One region of the Ruegeria sp. CJ3 genome, then DNA from elsewhere that is predicted to be linked to it. Evidence: riboswitches for the same ligand, from Rfam matches in the RefSeq annotation. Region 1 holds a riboswitch; each other region holds the start of a gene.
What was found. A riboswitch is a leader RNA that binds a small molecule or an ion and turns the genes downstream of it on or off. The one in region 1 is predicted to bind cobalamin.
Positions count from the first base shown of each region.

Region 1 (4,892 bases):
ACTCAAGCTCCGATCATCATGTCATGCTGCAGATTGCGGAGGACAGGCCCGGACGCAAGCAGGTTCACGTCAGTGTGACTATTTGACTGCGCTTTCCGCAACCGCCTGAAACTTGGTGTCCAGCTCCTCGGCGATCTCGCGAAGGGGGTCTCCGCCCTCGTAGACGTACGGGGCAAAGACAAAGCCCGGGGTCTTGTAGGACAGGGTTGCAGTGCCGTCGTCATTCTCGGTCACGTAGAACCGGATTGGCGCTTCGATCATCGCATTGGTCGAGGTCTCAAGCACCCGCACCGCGTAGTCGTTGTTGAACGCACCGATCACCCGGTTGCCCGGTATGGTGATGCCGCGCGCTGCGGCAGCTTTGGTCGGACCCGCCTGTGTAACCACGATCAGCCCGCTTTCCTTGATGGCCGCTTTGGTGTCATCGACCAATTGGTCATAGCTTTTGTCGCTTGGATAAACGGCCCATCCCGACAGAGGCTCGGCCTCGTCCGCCAAGGCGGGCAGGGCCAGCAGGAAAAGTGCAATCCAAAACGCTTTCATGTCCGACCTCTTTTTCGGCAGCTCTTGAAAGTGATGGCAGAAAAGCGGTGAAACCACACTCACAATCTCGTGGGGAAGTGTGCGGGTGGGGCTTGTGTTGGCTGGGCAGAGCGCCCAGAAACTCTGGGAGGCACCAGAGAACGGGCACGTGTATGGATCGGATTCGACTGTCGATATGCAGTAGTTGTGCGGGCGAACGCGACCCGGACGTCGAGCAGCGCGCGGTGCAGGCGGCATTGCAGCGTGCGGGGTTGGCTGAGCGCGTCGATCTGGCTGCCCATGCCTGTTTCAGCAGTTGCGAGACGCCGGTGGCCCTGTCCCTGCAGGGGCAGGGGATGGCGTCTTATGTGTTCTCGGGGCTCGACCTCAGCGCTGATGCGGATGACATCGCCGCGACCTGCCGCACTTATCTGGATAGCCCAGCGGGCTGGATCGAAGACGCCCGACCCTGCGGGCGGCTTCGGATTTGCTTGCGGGCGCGGATACCTGCGTTTCAGTCCACCTGAACGGTGACAGAGGCCGCAACAGGTGTGCCGTCCACCGCCAGCGCGCTGTGGCTGTTGGCGTTCAGCGACACCTCGACCTCGACCGCACCTTTGGGCAACTCGGCGATGTGCATCCAATTGCCATAGAGCCGGGCCAGCTTCGTGCCGTTGACGTAGACATGGGCATGGCCTTCGCCCGGCTGGTCCGCGCCCGAGGCATTTTCGGGCGCAAAGCGGAAGTTCTGCGGCAAAACCTGCAGGTTCCAGCCGGACATTGGATCTGGGGTCAGCGCGATCTCAAGACCCGGCGCATCCGGTCCGGCGGGCAGGTTCACCGATTTGGAATGGTCATGCGCCATTGCCTCGGCCTGACCGCTGCCGTGGTGGGCGGGATCGCCATGGTCGTGGCCATCGAACGTGATCCCATTTCCCGCGGCCAGTACGAAACCTGCGCCGCCGCCAAAGACCAGACCGATTGCAAACAAAGCAAGTGAACGGGACATTTCTTGTTCCTTGAGGCAAAAAGAAACGCGCCGGGCAGGGCCCGGCGCGTGTGTATTGAGTACTTAGGCCGCTGCTTCGGCGTGGCTGGCCTCTTTCTGCCAGAAATACCCGGCGAACGAGCCGACCAGAACCCAGGCCACCAGGCCGATGCCAAAGGCGCGGGCCGCGAACAGGGCACCAATCTCAGTAGGTACAGGACCGGTGAACACGTCCGGCTCGGGCGCGCCAATCAGGTGCGGAGCCATCAGCAGAAGCGCTGCGACCACATAGCTGACGATATTGCCGCTGAAGGCAATCAGCCACATGGCAATACCTGCGGTCGCCACGGTCGCAAACCACCAGACCTGACGTGCATAGACATCGGCCGCTGCAACGCCCGGGACCTCGGGTGCCAGAGTAAAGCCCGGGGCCAGATGGAAGGCGATGAACCCTGCCAGACCCCACAGCACGCCGGTGCGGCCATCCACCTTGTGCCCCTGACCCTCGGCCACGGACATCAGTGCAACCATAATCAGCGCATAGCCGGTATAGGTGAGCATGGTGAAAATGACGCTCAGCGCGTCGCGGGTCAGTTCCGAGAACATACCGGGCAGTTCGGGATGAGCCGTAACGGCCTCGGCCCCGAAATGGACCAGTTCACCAGATTCATAAAGTTCGGCGTGCAACAGGACAGGCTGCACAAATGCAAGCTGCAGCAAGGCGGCAATCAACCCCGCTGCGGCACCAGCGAACAACGCGCTGGTCAGAATGCGACTGAACATGGCCTTAGTGGCAGGGGAAGCCGGTTGCGTGACGGACGTCATGCGCCGCGTCATGCAGGGCAGCAGCCTGGACGTGGCCGGTCAGGGTGATGATGCCCAGACCCAGCGCAATCGCGAACAGGGCGGTCAGAACGCCTGTACGTGCGCCCGATGCCGTTTGAGTTTGTGTCGTCATATTTAGTCCTCCAGTGCCGCCGCACCCGACGGCCGGTGTTTCAATTGTCGCCTGGCAGGTCTCCTGGCTCGTGGGTCGATGCCTCTGTTCGCCTTCCCCCCTTCAAAAATCGGGAGTGGCTGGTTGAACAGGGCTCACCGCTTACAGTCGCGGGGGCGGCTTTGGATTTGACCTGCGCGCAGGCCGCACCAAATTCCCTCTTAGCTTGCCGGTATCTCCGACAGGACCAGACGGTTCCATTTAGCCGCCAAGCCCACCCCGGCGCAATCTCCAATTGCGACCTTTCGCGTCAGATCACGCGCTTTTTCAGCAAATAGATATCCATGATCCAGCCATGATCAGCCCGGGCGCGGGCGCGTGTATCCAGAATGTCCTGCGCCACATCGGCCAGAGGCCCGCTGATCAGCACCTCTTCCCTCATGCCCACATACGCGCCCCACCAGATTTTATAATCTTGCATCTCGAGGCGCTGAAACGAACATTCGCCATCCAGCATCACCGCGACAGTCGAGGCGCCATCCGGCCAGCCCTCGTCCCGGATGCGCCGCCCGGTGGTGACGACATAGGGTGCGCCCAAGTCGTTGATCGGAATCGCGTGGGCCGCTGTAAGCGCCTGCAGGGCGGTAACGCCGGGGATAACCCGTGTCGGAGGCTGTGGCTCCAGTCGCGCCGCGATGCGCAGCGAACTGTCATAGAGTGACGGATCGCCCCAGATCAGCAGAGCCACATGGCGCGCTTGCGGGTGGTCCGCCATCGCCTGTTGCCAGCGCAGAGCGATGGCATCATGCCAGTCGTCGACGCCGCGCAGATAACCGTCGTCGGATCGACGCTCGGGGATGTCGAAATAGGCAATACGAGGGGGGGTATCTGTCACGCGCGCAATGATCCCTTCCCGTAACCCGGCCAGATCGGTTTTGTTCTGGCCTTTGTGCGGGATCAGGATCAGGTCAGCGCCCCGGATCGCCTCGGCCCCCTGAAGGGTAACGTGATCCGGGTTGCCGGTGCCGATCCCTATCAGCGTCAGGTCAATCATCACCAAGCTCCGCCAGCGGGCCATAAAGGATCAGCGCAGGGGCCGTGCCGATATCAGCGGCCAGCCGGTTCGATAGCGCGCCGATGGTCGACCGGTGCAGCGTCTGATCTGGGGTCGAGACCGCCTCGGCCATCAGCGCGGGCGTGTCCAGCGGCAGGCCATGGGTATGCAACGCTTCGACCAGCAAGGGAAAAGTGCGCTTGCCCATGAACACCACCGAGGTCGCCCCCGGATCGGCCAGCGCGGGCAGGTTCAGGTCTTGCGGTAGCTTGCCGCTGACATCGTGGCCGGTGACGAACTGCACCCGCCGCGCGGTCAGGCGCCGGGTCAGCGGGATGCCCGCCGCCGCTGCCGCGGCGATGGCCGAAGGGATGCCCGGGATAATTTCGTAGTCAATCCCCGCCTCGCGCAGGGCGATCAGTTCTTCTTCCAGCCGTCCAAACAGCCCTCCGTCACCGGATTTCAGCCGCACCACACGCTGCCCGGTTTGGGCATATTCGACCAACAACCGGCTGACATGATCCTGCTTGGGCGAGGGACGTCCGGCCCGCTTGCCCACGCCGACCAGATCGGCATCGTCGCGCGCATGGCTCAGGATTGGGCCGCTGCTGAGGTCGTCAAACAGCACCGCATCCGCCCTTTGCAGCCGGTCCACGGCCTTCAACGTCAGCAGTTCCGGATCACCGGGGCCCGAGCCGACGAAAGAGACAAACCCGCTCATACCGAGGCCTCCGCGATCAGATGAAAGAAGGTGCCCGTCACATTGCCCCGAACCGACCCGGTCTGCGGCCCTTCGGCTCCTTCGGCGTCGAACACACGGGCCAGAGGCGTGTCGGGTTGTTCGATGATCGAGGAATAGTGGAACTCATGCCCCCTCAGGGCAGCCCCTGTGGCAAATCCGGGCATCGGGGCCAGCAGTTCCGCCTTGCGGTAGCCCAGATTGAACTTGCGCTTTTGGTACGAGGTCTGCAGCCCCAGCAGCCCGGCCATTCGGTGGGGTGTGCCATCCTTGTCGATCAGCACCTCGCCCAAGGCCATATAACCACCGCATTCGCCATGCACGGGCCGGGTCTCGGCATGTTTGCGCAACCCGCTCAGGAACTGGTCTGCCGCAGCCAGTGTGCCCGCATGCAGTTCGGGGTACCCGCCCGGCAACCAGACCAGATCGGCGTCCGGGGCAGGTGCCTCATCGGCCAGCGGGGAAAACGGCTGGATTTCAGCCCCTGCCGCGCGCCAGCCTTCCAGCAAATGCGGATACGTAAAGGAAAACGCCGCATCCCGGGCCAGTGCGATCCGTTGCGCCGGAGGGCGCGGCAGCGCGGCCGACGACGGCCCCGCGGGGCCCGAGGAGGCCGCCCGTTTGATCGCCTCAAGATCCACATGCTCGCGCA
Region 1 covers NZ_JBQFQE010000001.1:70,621-75,512, forward strand. Annotated here, with positions in the region: gene ACR0J1_RS00310 (DUF302 domain-containing protein) at 79-543, opposite strand; gene ACR0J1_RS00315 (DUF1636 family protein) at 696-1,049, shown strand; gene ACR0J1_RS00320 (hypothetical protein) at 1,037-1,531, opposite strand; gene ACR0J1_RS00325 (CbtA family protein) at 1,595-2,293, opposite strand; gene ACR0J1_RS00330 (CbtB domain-containing protein) at 2,298-2,468, opposite strand; cobalamin riboswitch at 2,505-2,714, opposite strand; gene cobF (precorrin-6A synthase (deacetylating)) at 2,758-3,501, opposite strand; gene cobA (uroporphyrinogen-III C-methyltransferase) at 3,494-4,222, opposite strand; gene ACR0J1_RS00345 (cobyrinic acid a,c-diamide synthase CobB) at 4,219-4,892, opposite strand, start outside.

Region 2 (4,892 bases), on a different contig from region 1:
TTGGCCACCACATCACCCGCAGTCTCAAGCCGGACAGCGTATTCCAGCACATCGCGGGCTGTTTCCGAGCTTTTCTTGTCCATTTTCTCGGCGGGCAGCGCGGCGACAAAGGCGCGGATATCAGTCAGGCACTGGTTCACGTCCAGATCAATGGCCTGAACCGCCTTAATCTGTTCGTCATCGCCCGACCGGTACAGTCCAAGCAGCGGGCTGAACATGGTCTGGACCAGTTCGGCCATCCGCAGCAGTTCCCGCTTCAGAGCCGAAACGGCCAGTACAGGGTTCTCGACCATGTCGGGGTCCAGCGCGCTGACCGGGCGGGTCAGCGGATCGCCCTGCGTCTGGGGTTTTGTGTCCGGGAAGAACCGTTCGAACGGGGCATGCAGCATACCGCAGAACGGCATCGACAGAATCAGCAGAGATGCATTGAACGCCAGATGCGCATTGACCAGCATCTGTCCCTGATAGTCCGCGCTCAGCATTCCGGTCCTAAGGGCCAGATTGGCAGCAAACAGGCATATAACAGCCCAAAGTCCGCGTAGTGCAAGGTTGGCAAAGGGGATGCGCCTTGCGCGCGGCTCCATCCCGCGGGTCAGCCAGACGGGGATCAGCGCACTGCCCAGATTAGCCCCCAGAACCAGCGAAAGACCCGCCGAAAATGGCAGCGCTCCAATCTGCACCAGCGTCACGCACATGAGAATCGCCGCGACCGAACTGTGCATCACAAAGGCCAGCGCGCCCCCGACCAGAAAGGCGGCCACATAATCGCGCACCAGATAGTCGGCGATGGCGGGCAGAAAGGCACTGTCGCGGATCGGGTCCATCGCCTCGCGCAGGAACCGCAGCGAGATCAGGATGAAGGCAACCCCCATCAGGATGCGTCCGATCTGGCGAGGCTTCTTACGCTCGGTCTTGACGAACAGCCAACCGCCCACCGCCAGCAGCAGCGGTACCAGCCAGTCCAGCCGGAACGACAGAATTTGGATCACCAGGGCCGAGCCCAAATCACCGCCCAGCACAATCGCCAGACCGGCGGAAAAGGCCAGATACCCACCGGCGGCAAAACCCGAAGCCAGCAGCGCAACCGCTGCAGAACTTTGCAGCACAACCGCCAACAACATGCCCGTCATGCTTGCGCCGATCATGCTGTCATTGCGGGTCAGAACCCGCTGGAACGAGGCACCATAGCTGCGCTCGATCCCAGTGCGCACCATGCGCACCGCAAACAGCAGCAACATCGTTGCGCCGGCTAGCTGCATCAAGAAAACGAGTATTGCCATTATGTAATTGCCTCAGGTCTTGGTTGGGGCTCATCCTGCGCGCTGCTATCAGCAGGAAACCCGTCTTTGGTGCGGAGATATGTCATTCAGCCGCCAACAGTGTTTTGATCTGCCAGCCCTCAAGTTTTGCCGCCAGCTTTTTCCCGGGAAGCGCATCGGTGATCAGTTGATCGACAGCCTGAGGCTCAAACCCCTGATGTGGCCCCGAGGTGTCGAATTTCTGATGCACCATGGCGATCATGGTCCGACTTGTGCGGTCCACCACCACCGAGGCCAGCTCGGCCTCGCCGGGGCTTTGGTACAGAAACCCGAATTTCGGATCCAGCGCATCCGGGCTAAGGATCGCGATGTCGTACGTATAGCGGCGCACCTGCGCCTCGGCGACGAAACCGAACGTCCCCATTTCGTCCTTGCGCATTTCACCACCCAGCAGAAAGACGCGGTTTCCGTTGTGTGCCAAAAGCTTATGCGCCACGTTCATCGAATTGGTCACAACCGTCAGATCGCGCCTGTCCCGCAAGGTCTCGGCGACGAATGCGGTCGTGCTTCCGACGTCAAGGAACAGCGTGGCCCCGTCCGGGACCAGGCTGGCAACTGCCTTGGCAACCTGCATCTTTTCTTCGGTGAACTCGCCAAGGCGTTGGAAAAAGCCGATCTCGTGCTGAGCATCCAAAAGGCGAACCATGCCATGGTTCCGCTCGACTATTCCCAGCTTGGACAGCGATTTGATAGTGCGCCGGATCGTCTCGTCCGAAACGCTGAGCGTTTCAGCCAACTCGACATTGCGGGCCTGACCGCCCAGTTGACGCAGCGCTTCGATTACCTGAAGCTCTCTCGGAGATAACGAATTTCGGGCGATCACGTTCGCAACCCTCACTACTTTGCGCGGTTTTCGCATCAATATCCAACAAAGTCCACACAAGTATTGTTTTTTGCAGACTTTAATCCCCACTATTGGGTGAATCATGACCGGTGGCGATAAAGGTAACGCCTCCGAGGCCCATCTGAAAATTCTGGCGACAAGTGATAAAGATCATATTGACGCATCCCTCTTTCTCGGGCACTCAGATCGCCGATGGTTCCCGACGGTGCGCCCAAGGGATGAAAAGGGAATACGGTGCGGTACCGGGATGACCGGGATACGCCAAATCCGTAACTGCCCCCGCAACTGTAAGCGGTGAGCGACGCCAAACACCCACTGGCCCAAGGGCCGGGAAGGACGGCCGAGCACAGACCCGCAAGTCAGGAGACCTGCCATCAAATGTTAACCAACCCGGGGCGGGGCGTCCTGGAAGGAGGCTTGGATGGCACGTCTGACGCGTGATTACATGATCGGCACCTTCCGCCCGCGCTTGGCAGCAAGTGGAGCGGACAATGCCAGAACGACCTGACCATTTTCTTCTGATCTGCGCCACCTGTGCCGAAGGCAGGCCTGCTGATACCCTGCACCGCGATCTGGCGGGCAAGCTGCCACATGGGTTTGCGATCCGTACTATTGATTGCATGGCGGGCTGCGACCGCCCCCGGACCGTTGGCTTTCAGGCCACGGGGAAGGCCCAATACCTGTTCGGGGACATCCAGACAAAAGCGGATGTCGAAGCGCTGGCGCAATTCGCCCTGCAATATCAGAACACGGCAGACGGATGGACGAATGCCACCGACAGACCGCCCGCGCTGCTGACCAAGACACTGTCCCGCCTGCCTGCGATCCACGGCGAGGGACAGGCATGAAAACTCCGGATTTCCTGATAGCACGCGACCTTGAATACTATGCGCTGAACGGCGACGTCCTGTTGCAGGGCGTGTCGTTCGAACTGAGCGAAGGCGCGATACTGGCTATTGCCGGTCCGAACGGAGCGGGAAAAACCACATTACTGAACCTGCTGTGCGGTGCGGTCGATCTGGCGCTGGGGGATGTGCTGATCAGGGGGCGCAGCCTCAGGCAGATGTCCGCGTCCGAGCGGGCCCGGATGATCGCCGTGGTCAGTCAGCAGGAATATCCCGACGGGCGGCTGTCATTGCGCGATTATGTTGCGCTGGGTCAGATCCCGATTCGGGCCGACCGCTCGGCCGAAGATCATGCCGCCGACCTGTCGCGCATTCTGGACCTGACCGGACTCACAACTCTGGCCGACAAGAAAATGGCCGTGCTGTCCGGGGGCGAGCGTCAGCGGGCCCATATCGCGCGGGCGCTGGCGCAGAACCCGTCGCTGCTGTTTCTGGATGAGCCGACCAACCATCTGGACCCCGATGCCAAGGGGCGGATGCTGTCTCTGGTCGCGGAACTCGGCATTACCGTGGTCATGATCGTCCACGATCTGGTCATGATCCCGGAATTCGCCACCCATGTCGCGCTGATGAAATCCACCCGCTTGACCGGTTTTGGACCCGTGGCCGAGGTGCTGACCTCGGATCGGGTGCGCGACACGTTTGGGGTCGATTACCTGTGCCTGCCGCACGAAGGCCGCATGATTCCGGCGCTGGACATCCGAAGAACCTCAATTTCAACTCAATCAAGGAGTATCCCCGAGTGAAACACATCTGGTCCGTGGTTCTGACCACAGCCATGGCGGGCAGCGCTGCCGCGCATGAGATCACCGTCGACAATTGCGGTGAACCGCTGGTCTTTGACACCGCGCCCGAGCGGCTGGTGGTGCATGACATGAACATGACCGACATGGCCTTTGCGCTGGGTCTGCAGGACAAGATCGTCGGTCTGACCGGCATCACCGGCTGGTACAAGACCAGCCCCGAATTCGACACGCTGCGCGGCGACATCCCCGAGCTTGCGCCGAAATATCCCACGGTCGAAAACCTTGTGGCGGTCGAACCGGACCTGTTCTTTGCCGGTTGGTATTACGGCATGAAGCCGGGCGGCGACGTAACGCCCGACACGCTGGAACCCTTTGGCATCAAGACCATGATCCTGACCGAAAGCTGCGTGCATCTGGACAAGGACCGCCCCGAAGCCAGCATGGACCTGCTGTTTGACGATATCCTGCGTCTGGGGAAGGTGATGCATGTCGAGGACAAGGCCGAGGCGCTGGTCGCTGGCTGGAAAGAGCAACTGGCCGGGATCGAGGCCAAGACTGCCGATCTGTCCAAACCGCGCGTTTTCCTGCTGGACGGTCCGGCGGATGCGCCCTTCACAGCCGGTAAATTCGCCATCCCCGACGCGATGATTACCGCAGCGGGCGGCGAGAATGTCACCCATGACATGGATACCAGCTGGGGCCGCACCTCGTGGGAGGCCGTAGCGGCCGCAAATCCGGAATTCCTGGTGCTGCTGGACTATCAGACCGGCAATGGCGCGGCGGATACGTTCAAGTTCCTGCAGGAACACCCCGTCATGTCGCAGACCGACGCGGTCAAGAACGAGCGCTGGATCGGCCTGCGGTACGAGGAACTGACCCCCGGACCGGCAAATATCGAGGCGATCTCGAAAATGGCGCGGGCCATGCATCCGGGTCAGAGCTGACATGGGCCGAACCGGCCTGACACTTGTGCTGGGGGCGGTCATACTGGCCGCCCTTCTGCTGATCTCGACGATCTACGGCACCACCCCGATCCCCCTGCCCGATACGGTCGACGCCGTTCTGCTGGGCACCGGGC
Region 2 covers NZ_JBQFQE010000015.1:36,714-41,605, reverse strand. Annotated here, with positions in the region: gene ACR0J1_RS19110 (Na/Pi cotransporter family protein) at 1-1,280, opposite strand, end outside; gene ACR0J1_RS19105 (DeoR/GlpR family DNA-binding transcription regulator) at 1,363-2,142, opposite strand; cobalamin riboswitch at 2,340-2,553, shown strand; gene ACR0J1_RS19100 (DUF1636 family protein) at 2,655-3,011, shown strand; gene ACR0J1_RS19095 (ABC transporter ATP-binding protein) at 3,008-3,814, shown strand; gene ACR0J1_RS19090 (ABC transporter substrate-binding protein) at 3,811-4,758, shown strand; gene ACR0J1_RS19085 (FecCD family ABC transporter permease) at 4,760-4,892, shown strand, end outside.
Region 2: it holds a riboswitch for cobalamin, as region 1 does, so the genes downstream of both, ACR0J1_RS19100 (DUF1636 family protein) here and ACR0J1_RS00330 (CbtB domain-containing protein) in region 1, are expected to answer to the same signal.

Region 3 (4,892 bases), on a different contig from region 1:
TGTGCTATTCATCATCAGTTCGTGCAACGCCGATTTCAGCCTGCCCCGGCTGGAGCGTTATCTGGCGCTGGCCCATCAAGCCGGAAGCTATCCGGTGATCGTGCTGACAAAGGCCGACATATCGGATGCGCCCGAGACCTATGTGCAGCAGGTGCAAGCCATCGACCCGTTTCTGACGGTGCTTGCGATCAATGCGCTGGACCCGACTGAGATCGAACAGGTTCTGGCGTGGTGTCCAAAGGGCCAGACCGGCGCGCTGTTGGGCTCATCCGGCGTTGGCAAGACGACGCTGGCCAACGCTATGACCGGTCAGGCACAGGCTACCGCAGGCATTCGCGAGGATGATGCGCGGGGTCGGCACACCACCACCGCCCGCGCGCTGCACCACATGCGCAATGGTGGATGGCTGATCGACACACCCGGCATGCGCGCCTTGCGGTTGCTGGACGCGCAGGAAGGCGTGGACGAGGTGTTCTCGGACCTCATAGAGCTTAGCCAGAACTGCCGATTCTCGGATTGCCAGCATGAGGCCGAGCCCGGCTGTGCCGTGCAGGGCGCGATCCACGACGGCACGCATGATCCCTCACGACTGGAGCGGTGGCGCAAGCTGCGGCGCGAGGATCAGCGCAACTCGGAAACCATCGCGCAGTCCCGCGCGCGCGACAAAGCGTTCGGCAAGATGGTGCGCGGTGTCATGCAAGAGAAGAAATCGCGCAAGCGGTTGTGACCGGCAGGCCTCGTCTGATCAGGCGATCAGGCGGGGCCAGACGGCAGCGTTGCGCCGGGCAAACACGCCGATATGGCCGACCTTGGACAACCCGAACTCCTGCGGTGACAGCAGATGACGGCGCGCCTCCGGGCCATAGAGATCGGCCAGCCGCCAGACCGCCTCGGGTGGGACCATTTGATCGTCTTCGAATGCAAACAGATCAACCGGTCCGCCTATGGTGGACCATCGCGCGGCAGGCAGGGTCTCTCCGATTTCGGGCAGATAGCTGTCGGACGCGGTGCACCATTTGCGCCATTGCCAATAAACCCCAGCGGGCAGATTTTCACCAAAGCCCAGCGCCTTACCCGGCAGATAGCCCAGCGCACGCGCCGCTAGCGGCGCGTGACCGTACCAAAACAATGCAGCCAGGGCACGATAGGGCCACGGGTGATCCGATAGCGTCACCAGCCCGGAACAGACACAGATCATCCGGTCAATACGGTCGATATCAGGTTGCACCGGCCCCAGCATCGCACCCAGCGAATGGCCAACGCTCCAGAGTTTTGCCTGAGGAAACCGCCGCCGCATCTCAGTGCGCGCGGCCGGAATATCGATCAAAGCCCAATCCGCCATCGTCACTGTTGACGTTCTTTGTGGGCCGGTCAGGGACTGGCCAAAATCGCGATAATCATAGGTCAGGCAAGCCATGCCGTGCTCGGCCACCAGCCAGCGCGCAAAATGCTGATAATAGTCACGCGGTACACCGGTCGCATTGTTGATCACAACGACCGTTTCCGGCTCTGACGCGGGCCGGTAGAGCCGCGCCGACAGCATCGCAGGGCCGGAGGGGAACCGGAAATCTTCCGCCATTACGGTCTGCTGCGCATCCAACATTGGGTCCTCTGGCACAATCTGAACCGATCAGTTCATTTAGTCGCCACAGAGTCAAGATTGACGTCGCGAGACCATTGGTGGGCCGCGCCCGCCAATTCGCTTGACTCGGTGCCCGCCCAACCGCTAGCGATGCGGTGATGGTTCCCGTGCCTTTGACCAAGGCCGGGATGAAAAGGGAACACGGTGCGGCCCTGCCCGGCGACAACCGGAACGGACCAAATCCGCGACTGCCCCCGCAACTGTAAGCGGTGAGCAATGCCGAAATGCCACTGGCCGAAAGGCTGGGAAGGTCGGCAAAGCGATGACCCGCAAGTCAGGAGACCTGCCATCGGAACCGAAACTGAATCTCGGGCGGGGTGTCCGGGCAGGTCCTGACAGCATCGCGCCGTCCCGCCTGTATCATGCCCCCGCCCCGCGCGCGGAGGGCGCATCATATGATCTGGAAGACCAACACGCACGAATTCTCGGCAACAGTATGCCAGCGCACCGGAAAACCCTGCCCGGCATTGGCCCGCATGGCGCGGGCACTGACGCAGGCCGTGTCAACCGCCCGCCCGGTGACCAACCCCGAATTTCAGGTCGAAGGCAGCAGCGAACTGACCCATTGCCTCGAAGGCTGTACCGCCCGCTTTCGCGCCTGCCCCGATCAAGTGCGCGTGTTCTGCGGCGGCGATCCCGAGGCCGAAACCGATATGCTTGAGGACTATGCGGACATGATGTTCGGCACCTCTTTCACAACGCTGCCCTCTGGGCTGCTTACGAACCCGCCCTGCGCGATGCTGGAAGCGTCTGTTCTAGCCCCGCGTCGTCAGGCCGAACCGCAACAAATGGCCTGCGCCTGATCTATCGCTGTAACGGGACCCGGGCCGGGGCAACGGCCCAGGTCATCTGCCCCTCGGTCTCGACAGCGCAGGGGCGCAATGCCCGCAGGCGCTCCAGCGCCTTTTCGGGCCGCTCGCCGGATTCGACCATCAGCCGCAGTACAACCATGCCCGACCGGCCACAGCCGCCCCGGCAATGCACCAGAACTCGGCCTCCGCCGGACAGGGCCTGCCGCGCGGCAGCGCTGACCTGAGGCCACAGGTCCTCGACCGCCTCGGGTGGGGCGCCGAAATCCTCGATCGGCAGATGCACCCAACGGCTGGCGCGGCTCTGGATATCCGCTCCGAAATCGCGCGCACCGTCCTGAATCATTTCAACCTCGGTGGTCATCGACAGAACAAGCCCCGGCTTCCAGCCTGCGATCACACCCAGATCGCCCTCATAATCCCCGCCGCGGCCCGGCATCGACGTCAGGGCCAACGTGCCCCCGCCAACCCGCAACGCATAAATCACCAGTTGCGACATGAAATCCCCCTTAAAACACACCCCACAAAAAACGAGCCGCTCAAATCTATCCGGCCAGTCTATCCAGCCTGGCGCGCTTTCCAAAATGAAAATCATCGGGGCGGGCGGTGGACGCGGACAGCGGGGGCCTCTACGCTGCGGCAGAACTCGAATCCGCGAAAGCAGACATGACCGACACGCCCAGCCCCGCCTATCAGGTTCTCGCCCGAAAATACCGCCCGGAAACCTTTGCCGATCTGGTCGGCCAGGACGCCATGGTGCGCACCCTGAAAAACGCGTTCGAGGCCGACCGGATCGCGCAGGCTTTCATCATGACCGGCATTCGCGGCACCGGCAAAACCACCACCGCGCGCATCATCGCCAAGGGCATGAACTGCATCGGTCCCGACGGCGAAGGCAAACCGACCACCGAGCCTTGTGGCCAGTGCGAACATTGCGTGGCCATCATGGAAGGCCGCCATGTCGATGTGATGGAGATGGACGCCGCCAGCCGCACCGGCGTGAATGATATCCGCGAGATCATCGACAGCGTCCGCTATCGCGCGGCCTCGGCCCGCTACAAGATCTACATCATCGACGAGGTGCACATGCTCTCGACCAGCGCCTTCAACGCGCTGCTCAAGACGCTTGAGGAACCGCCCGAGCATGTGAAATTCATCTTTGCCACCACCGAGATTCGCAAGGTCCCTGTGACGGTTCTGTCACGCTGCCAGCGCTTCGACCTGCGCCGGATCGAGCCCGAGGACATGATCGGCCTGCTGCGCAAAATCGCCGATGCCGAAGGCGCACAGATCGCCGAGGATGCTCTGGCGCTGATTACCCGCGCGGCGGAGGGATCCGCGCGTGATGCGACCTCATTGCTGGATCAGGCGATATCCCACGGCGCGGGCGAGACCAACGCCGATCAGGTGCGCGCGATGCTGGGTCTGGCTGACCGGGGTCGCGTACTGGACCTGATCGACATGATCCTGCGCGGCGATGCGGCAGGCGCCCTGACCGAACTCAGCGCTCAATACGCCGAAGGGGCCGATCCGCTGGCCGTCCTGCGCGATCTGGCCGAGATCACCCATTGGGTGTCGGTGGTGAAAATCACGCCCGACGCCGCCGAAGACCCGACCGTTTCCCCCGACGAACGCGCCCGGGGCCAGCAAATGGCCGAGGCGCTGCCGATGCGCGTCCTGACCCGCATGTGGCAGATGCTGCTGAAAGCGCTTGAGGAGGTTTCGGCCGCCCCCAACGCCATGATGGCCGCCGAAATGGCCGTGATCCGGCTGACCCATGTGGCTGACCTGCCAAGCCCCGAAGAGCTGATCAAACGGCTGCAGGATACCCCTCCGCCGCCTAATGGCGGACCCGGCGGCGGAATGCCGACACCATCGCATGCCGCGCAAGCCCCGATGGCCACCGCCTATGCTCCGCCCGCGCGCGGCGGGGCAGGCGCCCCGACCACCGCATTGGCCCAGGATGTGCAGACGGCTCTGGCCCGCTACCCCAGCTTTGAGCATGTGGTCGAACTCATCCGCGCGAACCGGGATGTGAAGCTGCTGGTCGAGGTTGAAAACAGTGTCCGACTAGTTTCATACCAGCCGGGGCGGATTGAGTTCACCCCAACGAATTCCGCGCCAACGGACCTTGCCGCACGGCTGGGTACAGCGTTGCAACGCTGGACCGGAAACCGCTGGGCCGTCTCGATCGTGGCCAACGGAGAGGCCGCAACCATCGCCGAACTGCGCGATGCCGCCGATCTGGCGATCAAGGCTGAGGCCGAGCAACACCCATTGGTTCAGGCTGTCCTGATGCATTTCCCCAAAGCCCGGATCAAAAGCATAGAAACCCCCGAACAACGCGCCGCCAAAGTCGAAACTGAAGCCCTGCCCGAGGTCGAAGACGAATGGGATCCGTTCGAGGAAGACTGACGCGGCTCAGATTCCCGGACCGCTCC
Region 3 covers NZ_JBQFQE010000003.1:51,923-56,814, forward strand. Annotated here, with positions in the region: gene rsgA (ribosome small subunit-dependent GTPase A) at 1-727, shown strand, start outside; gene ACR0J1_RS05970 (alpha/beta hydrolase family protein) at 746-1,603, opposite strand; cobalamin riboswitch at 1,725-1,947, shown strand; gene ACR0J1_RS05975 (hypothetical protein) at 2,038-2,445, shown strand; gene ACR0J1_RS05980 (protein-tyrosine phosphatase family protein) at 2,447-2,950, opposite strand; gene ACR0J1_RS05985 (DNA polymerase III subunit gamma/tau) at 3,058-4,866, shown strand.
Region 3: it holds a riboswitch for cobalamin, as region 1 does, so the genes downstream of both, ACR0J1_RS05975 (hypothetical protein) here and ACR0J1_RS00330 (CbtB domain-containing protein) in region 1, are expected to answer to the same signal.